Regions from separate parts of the Streptomyces sp. NPDC048637 genome, predicted to be linked through region 2. Evidence: riboswitches for the same ligand, from Rfam matches in the RefSeq annotation. Region 2 holds a riboswitch; each other region holds the start of a gene.
What was found. A riboswitch is a leader RNA that binds a small molecule or an ion and turns the genes downstream of it on or off. The one in region 2 is predicted to bind glycine.
Positions count from the first base shown of each region.

Region 1: it holds a riboswitch for glycine, as region 2 does, so the genes downstream of both, gcvT (glycine cleavage system aminomethyltransferase GcvT) here and cycA (D-serine/D-alanine/glycine transporter) in region 2, are expected to answer to the same signal.
Region 3: it holds a riboswitch for glycine, as region 2 does, so the genes downstream of both, gcvP (aminomethyl-transferring glycine dehydrogenase) here and cycA (D-serine/D-alanine/glycine transporter) in region 2, are expected to answer to the same signal.

Region 1 is NZ_JBEZHQ010000025.1:104,583-107,851, reverse strand. It holds gene AB0C46_RS27280 (enhanced serine sensitivity protein SseB) at 1-230, opposite strand, end outside; gene AB0C46_RS27275 (AAA family ATPase) at 352-999, opposite strand; glycine riboswitch at 1,298-1,393, shown strand; gene gcvT (glycine cleavage system aminomethyltransferase GcvT) at 1,546-2,673, shown strand; gene gcvH (glycine cleavage system protein GcvH) at 2,803-3,180, shown strand.
Region 2 is NZ_JBEZHQ010000019.1:133,281-136,549, forward strand. It holds gene AB0C46_RS23605 (SRPBCC family protein) at 1-153, shown strand, start outside; gene cycA (D-serine/D-alanine/glycine transporter) at 482-1,954, opposite strand; glycine riboswitch at 2,237-2,328, opposite strand; glycine riboswitch at 2,329-2,425, opposite strand; glycine riboswitch at 2,760-2,854, shown strand; gene gcvP (aminomethyl-transferring glycine dehydrogenase) at 3,005-3,269, shown strand, end outside.
Region 3 is NZ_JBEZHQ010000009.1:224,576-227,844, reverse strand. It holds gene AB0C46_RS15245 (DNA polymerase IV) at 1-822, shown strand, start outside; gene AB0C46_RS15240 (PRC-barrel domain-containing protein) at 729-1,115, opposite strand; glycine riboswitch at 1,230-1,326, shown strand; gene gcvP (aminomethyl-transferring glycine dehydrogenase) at 1,515-3,269, shown strand, end outside.

The sequences.
Region 1 (3,269 bases), on a different contig from region 2:
ACATAGGGCGCGCCGTCCAGCTCGACGGTGGGCAGATCGAGGCCGCGGGCGCCGAAGCCCGCGCTCTCCGGGCCGCCGCCGTTGGGCAGCGGTACCCACAGCCGGCTGCGGCCGAGGATCTCGACGATCCGGCCGCCGGCGCCCGGGTGCCCGACCGAAGCGGACAGCACCTCTTCGAGCTCGTTCGCCGGCCATGCCAGCTGCGGTATCCCCTGCTCCGGAAATGTCATGTGCACCCACCCGTTCCAAACCGCGCCATCTGGCCAAAGACCCTAGACGAGAAGGGGGGCGGTGCGGCGTGCGGGGGCCGCGTGCGGCGACCAGGGCGACGCGCCCCAGGGGTGCCTGTGCCTAGTGGAAGCTGACCGTCTCCAGCGTGCTCGCCGTCCGCCGGTCGAGGAGGACGGCCGAGCAGAAGCCCTCCGGCAGCCGGGCCGACTCCGCGGCGCCGACCAGCCGGCCCACCGCCCTGCGGTGCCGTGCGAAGGCGTACCCCGACACCCCGCGTCCCCGTGACTCCTGGCCGGAAAGCGCCACCTCGGGCGCCACATCGAGCAGCACCAGATGTGCCCCGCGGCCGCCGCGCAGCGCCGACCGCGCGATCCAGCGGCGCACCCACGCCAGCGTCCCGCAGTCGTGCACGACCACACTGTCGCCGGAGCGCAGCGCACGGCCCAGGGTCAGATAGTGGGCGGCCCGGACCAGCGGGCGGTAGAGGCCGTACGGCAGCCGGCGCAGTCTGCCGCGCTCCCAGCGCTCGCGGACGTCCTGGGAATCTATGCGGTGCACCACGGAGCCGTGCCCGTCCAGCGACGGCACGAGACGGTGCATGAGGGTGCTCTTGCCGCTGCCCGGAAGCCCGGAGACCACGACCAGATCGCCGGCCGGAAACCGCAGCTCGGCGGCGTCATCCGGCCGCTCGTCGCCCCGCAGGTCCACGACCTCGGTGCGGCGCCCCGGCCGGATGACGGCCCGCGGCGCACGGCCGGCCCGGGACATGGCGGCGGACGGCGCCGTCCGCACGGCGTCCGGGGGCACGACCCCTGAAGTCGCCCCGAATGCCGCTTCGCTGTGCACCGTGATCGCCCTCCCCGCCCGTTCTGGTCCGGTTCGAGTCCGTCCCTTACCCGCAGAGTGTCAAGAAAAGGTAATGCCCATCAAGGCGATTGTCCGATCTGCCCACGTCATGGGCGGGGCGGTGGACGGGGCTCCTCTATCCGGCATTCCCGTGCAATGATGTGGCCGCCGCGTGCACACCACAGCTCATCTGTGCACCGCCAACTGCATACCGGCCGCTTGAACCCGTGCGGGAGAGTCCCCGGCCGCCATGGCGGGGCGCCGAAGGAGCAAGTCCTCCCTTGAATCTCTCAGGCCCCTATACCGCGCGGGCGAGGCAGATCTGAAAAGCGAGCCACTGCCCGGCTGACAGGGCGGCTCCACCCAAGGTGCAAACCGGGTCCGTTCGCGGGATCCCGGTGAACCTCTCAGGTTCCGATGACAGATGGGGAGAACGTCTTGTTCACCCCTGCCTGGGAGCCCAGAACCATGACTGATGCCCCCCGCCGCACCGCACTGGATGCCACGCATCGCACGCTCGGCGCCACCATGACCGACTTCGCCGGCTGGGACATGCCACTGCGCTACAGCAGCGAGCGCGACGAGCATGTCGCCGTCCGCACCCGCGCCGGCCTCTTCGACCTCTCCCACATGGGCGAGATCACCGTCACCGGCCCGCAGGCCGCCGACCTCCTCGACTACGCGCTGGTCGGCAACATCGGCGGCGTCAAGACGGGCCGCGCCCGCTACACCATGATCTGCGAGGCCGAGGGCGGCATCCTCGACGACCTGATCGTCTACCGCCTGGCCGACCAGGAGTACATGGTCGTCGCCAACGCCTCCAACGCCCAGGTGGTGCTGGACGCGCTGACCGCGCGGGCGGGCGGTTTCGACACCGCGATCCGCGACGACCGGGACGCCTACGCCCTGCTCGCGGTGCAGGGCCCGGAGTCCCCCGGCATCCTCAAGAAGCTGACGGACGCCGATCTGGACGGTCTGAAGTACTACGCCGGGCTGCCCGGCACGGTCGCCGGTGTGCAGGCGCTGATCGCCCGTACCGGATACACCGGTGAGGACGGCTTCGAGCTGTTCGTCCGGCCGGCGGACGCGGTCGCCCTCTGGGCGGCGCTGACCGAGGCCGGCCAGGACGCCGGTCTGGTGCCCTGCGGTCTCTCCTGCCGCGACACCCTGCGCCTGGAGGCGGGCATGCCGCTGTACGGGCATGAGCTGACCACCGCGACCACGCCGTTCGACGCGGGCCTGGGCCGGGTCGTGAAGTTCGAGAAGACCTCCAACGACGGGGACTTCGTGGGCCGCGCCGCGCTGGCGGCGGCCGCCGAGCGCGCCGAGACGCAGCCGCCGCGCAAGCTGGTGGGCCTGATCGCCTCGGGCCGCCGGGTGCCGCGGGCCGGATACCCGGTCGTCACGGCCGACGGCACGGTCATCGGCGAGGTCACTTCCGGGGCCCCGTCCCCCACGCTCGGCAAGCCGATCGCCATCGCCTATGTCGACGCCGCCTACGCCACACCGGGCACCGAGGGTGTCTGCGTGGACATTCGTGGAAGCCATGAGCCGTACGAGGTCACCGCGCTGCCGTTCTACAAGCGGCAGAAGTAGCGGTTCCCCCGCGGCAGACCCGGCGGTGGCGCGCGCCCGCGCGTCTCACTGTGCAAGACACTCCCCCGGACGTCGTCCGGGAGGTGCCCCGATTCACGATCACACCCTCGCGTACAGGAGAATCGAGCCATGAGCAACCCCCAGCAGCTGCGCTACAGCAAGGAGCACGAGTGGCTGTCGGGCGCCGAGGACGGCGCCTCGACGGTCGGCATCACCGAGCACGCGGCCAACGCGCTCGGCGACGTCGTCTACGTACAGCTCCCTGAGGTGGGCTCCACGGTCGCGGCGGGCGAGACCTGCGGCGAGCTGGAGTCGACCAAGTCGGTCAGCGATCTCTACTCGCCCGTCGACGGTGAGATCACCGAGATCAACGAGGATGTCGTCAATGACCCCTCGCTGGTGAACTCCGCCCCGTTCGAGGGTGGTTGGCTGTTCAAGGTGAAGATCAGCGGCGAGCCGGGCGAACTGCTCTCGGCCGACGAGTACGCCGCCTTCATCCAGAGCTGAGCCCCCGGCTCTCCCCCGCTCCCGGCTTCGCCCGGACGGGGGGCCTCCGACCCGCCACCGCCCGCGCGGAAGCTCTCCGGACTCCGTCC
Region 2 (3,269 bases):
GTCCGCGTGAGTACCGAGGAGACCCACACCGGCCCCCAGGTCGAAGCGGACGTTCCCACCGCGTCCAAGATCCTCCGTGAGGGCCTCGAAGCATGGCTGCGCGACCTGAAGTCCGCCGCCGAAGCCCGCGCCCACAACCGGCCGTCGTACTGACCCACCAACCGGTTCCGCGGCCCGCTGCGCGTCAGTCAGTACGGCGGCCGGTGGTGGCCGGTGGTGGCCGGTGACGGCCCTTGGAGCCCTACCGCTGAGCGTCGGCTTGGTTGCGGCGGCGGACACGGGCGAGGGGTGCAGAGCGAGCGCGGCCGTTGGCTGGGGTCCAACCCCGGCGCTCCGCAGCGGCAGCATGCGAAGTCCTGAGTGCCTGTCAGACGTGGGCTGCGGGGGCGGGGGAGTCGCAAGCACACCGAAAGCGAGCGCCGTTCCCCTCCCCGGGAACGGCGCTCGCGATGGGTGCCGGTTTATGGGCCCGGTGGCCGTATCAGTCCTGCTGCGCGTTGTGCAGTTCGGAACGGAAGGCCGCTTCACGGGCGGCGTGGCCCGGGCGACGGCGGAGCCCCGCCCACGCGATGCCGAGGATGACGAACCACACCGGGGTCACCAGCAAGGCCCGCAGCGTGTCGGGTTCCTGGGTCAGCGCCCAGAGGAGGAACACGAAGAACACGAGCACGACGTAGCACATGACGATGCCGCCGGGCATCTTGAACTGCGACGCCTCGTGCAGGTGCGGACGACGCTTGCGATACACGAGGTAGCTGATCAGGATGATCGACCAGACGAAGATGAAGAGCACGGCGGACACGGTGGTCACCAGGGTGAAGGCCTCGATGATCGAGTCGTCCATGGCGACCATGACCACACCGGCGAGCAGAAACACCCCGGAGAGGAGCAGGGCGTTGGCCGGTACCTTCCTGGAGGTGAGTCTGCCGAAGCGCGCCGGGGCGTCGCCTTCCCGGGCCAACCCGTACACCATCCGTGAGGTGGAGTAGATGCCCGAGTTCGCAGACGAGGCGGCCGAGGTCAGCACCACGAAGTTGATCGCCGAGGCGGCGATCCCCAGACCGGCAAGAGTGAACATCACGACGAACGGACTGCGGTCCGCACTGATCTCGCGCCAGGGCGTGACCGAAATGATCACGATCAGCGCGACGACATAGAAGAGCATCACGCGCACCGGGATCGAGTTGATCGCCTTGGGCAGGTTCCGCTCCGGGTTCTCCGCCTCGGCCGCGGTGGTGCCGACCAGTTCGATGCCGACGAAGGCGAAGGTCGCGATCTGGAATCCCGCGACGCACCCCATGGGGCCGGTGGGGAAGAACCCTCCGTCGTTCCAGAGGTTGGAGAAGCTTGCCGCCGCGCCCCCGGGCGCCTGGAAGTGACCGAACACCATGACCAGCCCGACGACGATCAGCGCCACGATCGCGACGATCTTGATCAGCGCGAACCAGAACTCGGTCTCGCCGAACGCCTTCACGGTGGGCAGATTCAAGGCGATCAAGAGGACGACGGCGGCCAGCGCCGGTATCCACAGCGGTAGGTCGTGCCACCAGTAGGTCACATACCCGGAGATCGCGATGACGTCGGCGATGCCGGTGACGATCCAGCAGAACCAGTAAGTCCAGCCCGTGAAGAAGCCGGCCCACGGCCCCAGCAGGTCGGCTGCGAAGTCGGCGAAGGACTTGTAACGCAGGTTGGAGAGCAGCAGCTCGCCCATCGCCCGCATCACGAAGAAGAGCATCACCCCGATGATCATGTAGACGAAGATCACCGAGGGCCCGGCCAGCGAGATCGTCTTGCCCGAGCCCATGAACAGGCCGGTTCCGATCGCACCGCCGATCGCGATGAGCTGGATGTGCCGGTTGGACAGCTGACGGGAGAGGTGTTGCTCACCTTCGGGCGGGGGAGTGGATCCGGCCGACACGGTGGTCGAGCCGGTGTCACTGCGTTCAGGCATGGGCAAAACCTCGCGGATCTCAAGACCCGTGCGGGCACGGGACAGGGGGCATCTTGGAGCATGACCACGCGCCCACAGGGGGCGAGCGGCAGGGTGGGGCTGCGCGCGGACCTGCGGCAGCCGACAGGAACGGTGTCAGTACGCTGAACGGTCCCACATAGTAGATCGAAGATCAGCCCGGGAGCCGGCACGCAGTGGCGGTCAGGGGAGCGGCGGCGGAACAGCCATCAGGGGCTCCTCGAATGTCGAGCACGGGCAGGAGCCCGTACGGCCGAGTGAGCCTCCCCCTCTGTCATGAGCCTGAGAGCTTCGCCGCGCGCAGCACGCGGCTTGCACCGTGGGCGAGGCGCGTCAGCGCCTGCTTTTCAGAGTTGCCTGCCCGAGCGGTAGGGATGCCTGAGAGTTTCCGGGGAGGTGTTGCTCCTTCGGCGCCTGGGTCTGGCTGATCCAGTGCTCTCCCGCTCCGGGGTGAACGGCAATGTGCGGTGAGGCTAGGGCCACATCTGCGACCGGTCAAGGGACCGACCGAACGCTGGACATTACTTTCGAGTAGTACGGCACTCGCCCGTGGGGGACGGCGTTTGTGCAGCTCAAGGCGCGCATCCTGGGCCGATCCGTTACCGGCACGTACACCGAGCGGACTCTTGACGGCTGTGTTCCGGTGCCCGTACGTTGCCTCCTCCGCGGCGCCCGCCCGATTCTCGGCGTACCCGGCGGTCACCAGGATCGTCAGGGCGCTGGACCGCCTTGACGCCACCACCAACCGGCCCTACGGTCGGGCCCCACAACTCCACATCGCGCTGTTCGAACCGAAGCGGGAGAGCCCTCGCCCACCCTGGCGAGGCGCCGAAGGAGCAACTCTCCCCAGAATCTCTCAGGCCCAACTACCGCTTCGGCTAGGCGACTCTGGAAAGACAGGACGTCATGTCCTGCGCCCACGGTGCAAACCGCCCGACCCGGCGGTGAAGCTCTCAGGTACCGATGACAGAGCGGGGAGGCCACCCATCCACGGTGCCGCGTTCGCGGTGCCCCCACAGGGAGCCTCCCACCATGACCTTCCCCGAGTCCTCCGCGTCGGGTGAGTTCGCCACCCGCCATATCGGCGTCGGCGACGCCGACCGCGCCAAGATGCTGGCCGAAGTCGGCTACCCGACGCTGGCCGCGCTCATCGACGCCGCCGTCCCGAGCGGCATCCGCAGCACGTCCGACCTGAACCTGCCTGCCGCCGCCACCGAGACCGAGGCCCGCGCCGAGCTGCAGGAGCTCGCGAGCAGGAACACCGTGGCCGTCCCGATGAGCGGACTCGGCTACCACG
Region 3 (3,269 bases), on a different contig from region 2:
GCCGAGCTGGTGCGGCTGCTGGGCAAGGCGCATGGTGCCGGGCTGTATGCGATGGCGCTGGGGCAGGACGACCGGCCCGTGGTGGCCGAGCGGGACGCGAAATCCATCTCGGTCGAGGACACCTTCGAGGTCGATCTGACCGACCGGACTCGGGTACGGAGCGAGGTGCTGCGGCTGGCGGACCGGTGTGTACAGCGGCTGCGGGCGGCCGGGCGCTCCGGGCGCACGGTGGTCATCAAGGTGCGCAACTACGACTTCTCGACGCTGACCCGTTCCGAGACGCTGCGCGGGCCCACCGACGACCCGGCGGTGATACGGGAGGCGGCTGTGCGCCTGCTGGAGATGGTGGACACCACCGGCGGGGTGCGGCTGCTGGGCGTGGGCGTGAGTGGCCTGGCGGACTTCACACAGGAGGATCTGTTCGCCCAGCTGGCGACGGAGCGGGAGGCGGCGGAGACCGCGACGGCAGCGGCGGCGGAGCAGGCCGCCGGGGGCACGGAGCAGGCCGGGGCCGAGGAGGAGCGGCCGCGGCGCTGGCACCCGGGGCTGGACGTGGTGCACGACGAGTACGGCGCCGGCTGGGTACAGGGGAGCGGGGTGGGGAGAGTGACCGTACGCTTCGAAACGCCATGGTCCGCACCGGGGAGGGTGCGGACCTTTGCTGTCGAGGACCCGGCGCTGCGGCCGGGGGAGCCCCTGCCGCTGGTGGGCGGGGCGCCGGCGGGTGATCAGTCGTCCGAGCCGGCGATCTTGCCGAAGTTCTTGTCGCGGGAGGCGGGGGACACCGGATCGGAGGTCGGGGAAGAAATATCCAGTCGGTAGTGGTGATAGAGCTGAAGTTCCTGCTCAGGGGAGAGATGGCGGCCCACGCCGAAGTCCGGCGCGTCCTTGATCAGCTTGCGGTCGTAAGGAATGTGCAGGCCCTCACCGACCATTTTGCTGGGCTCCAGGGGGACGAACGCATCCCGGCTGAAGAGTCCGGTGCGCACGGCCGCCCACTCCGGTTCCCCCGTCGCATCGTCGAGGTAGACCTCGTCGATGGTCCCTATTTTCGCGCCGTTACGGTCGAACGCTTTGCGGCCGATCAGGCTTCGGGGATCGATATCGGTTTGCACGGCCCCTCCAATTGGTCGCAACTGCCCTGTGACAACTACCAAACGGCACATTTCATGCCCTGGCCACTCGAAGGATCCTTCGAGTGGCGCGCTGGTAGGCTGGCGATTGGCCGCAGACCCCGTGCGGGAGAGTCCTTGTCGTTCGCGACCAGGGCGCCGAAGGAGCAAATCCTCCCCGGAATCTCTCAGGCACACGTACCGCATGGACGAGGTCACTCTGGAAAGCAGGGCGGGCCGCGGAAGGCACAGCGCCGGGACCCCTCCTCACCGACGGTGAAAGCCGGACCGCCATGTGCGGGCCGGTGAAGCTCTCAGGTTGAGATGACAGAGGGGGAGGCCGTCCGGGCACCCGTGCCGTGGTGCCCCTCGTAGGTCGTATTGACCAGGAGGCCCCCGCAGATGACCACCAATCGCATCTCCTTGACCGAGCTGGAACGCGGCACCCCCTTCGAGCGCCGGCACATCGGTCCCGACCACGCGGCGCAGGCGAAGATGCTCGCGCACATCGGATTCGGGTCGCTGGACGAGCTCACCGCCGCTGCCGTGCCCGATGTGATCAAGAGCGCCGAGGCGCTCGGCCTGCCGCACGCCCGTACCGAGGCCGAGGTGCTCAAGGAGCTGGAGGGCCTGGCGGACCGCAATCAGGTCCTGTCGTCCATGATCGGACTCGGCTACTACGGCACGTTCACCCCGCCGGTGATCCTGCGCAATGTCATGGAGAACCCGGCCTGGTACACGGCGTACACGCCCTACCAGCCGGAGATCTCGCAGGGCCGCCTGGAGGCGCTGCTGAACTTCCAGACGATGGTCGCCGACCTGACCGGGCTGCCCACCTCCGGCGCCTCGCTGCTGGACGAGGGCACCGCCGCCGCCGAGGCGATGGCTCTTGCCCGCCGGGTCGGCAAGGTCAAGCAGGGCGTCTTCCTGGTCGACGCCGACTGTCTGCCGCAGACCATCGCCGTGATCGAGACCCGTGCGGAGCCCACGGGCGTCGAGGTCGTGGTCGCGGACCTGTCCGACGGCATTCCGGCCGAGATCGCCGAGCGCGGTGTCTTCGGTGTGCTGCTGCAGTACCCGGGAGCCTCCGGTGCGGTGCGTGACCCCCGCGCCGTGATCGAGCAGGCCCACGAGCTGGGCGCGATCGTCACCGTCGCCGCCGATCTGCTCGCCCTGACGCTGCTGACCTCGCCCGGTGAGCTCGGCGCGGACATCGCCGTCGGCACCACCCAGCGCTTCGGCGTCCCGATGGGCTTCGGCGGACCGCACGCCGGCTTCATGGCCGTCCGTGACCAGTTCGCCCGCAGCCTCCCCGGCCGTCTGGTGGGCGTCTCCGTCGACGCCGACGGCAACAAGGCCTACCGCCTGGCGCTGCAGACCCGTGAGCAGCACATCCGCCGGGAGAAGGCCACCAGCAACATCTGCACCGCGCAGGTGCTGCTCGCGGTCATGGCCGGGATGTACGCGGTCTACCACGGCCCCGAGGGCCTGCGGACCATCGCCCGGCGCACCCACCGCTACGCCGCGATCCTCGCCGAGGGCCTGCGGGCCGGCGGGGTGGAGGTCCTGCACGGTGCGTACTTCGACACGCTGACCGCGCGGGTGCCCGGCCGGGCCGCCGAGGTCGCCGCCGCCGCCCGGGAGGCCGGTGTCAACCTCCGGCAGGTCGACGCGGACCTGGTCGGCATCGCCTGTGACGAGACCACCGGGCGTGCGCAGCTGGCCGGTGTCTGGGGCGCCTTCGGGGTGCCCGGTGACGTCGAGCAGCTGGACGCGGCCGCCGCCGAAGCGCTGCCGCAGGCGCTGCTGCGTCACGACGACTACCTCGCCCACCCGGTCTTCCACGAGTACCGCTCCGAGACCGCGATGCTGCGCTACCTGCGCACCCTCGCCGACAAGGACTACGCGCTGGACCGCGGCATGATCCCGCTCGGCTCCTGCACGATGAAGCTGAACGCCACCACCGAGATGGAGCCGGTCACCTGGCCCGCGTTCGGCCAGCTGCACCCGTTCGCGCCGGCCGACCAGGCCCAGGGCTACCTCACGCTGATCCAGGAGCTGGAGGAGCGGCTGGCCACGGTCACCGGCTACGACAAGGTCTCCATCCAGCCGAACGCCGGATCGCAGGGCGAGCTGGCCGGTCTGCTGGCCGTCCGC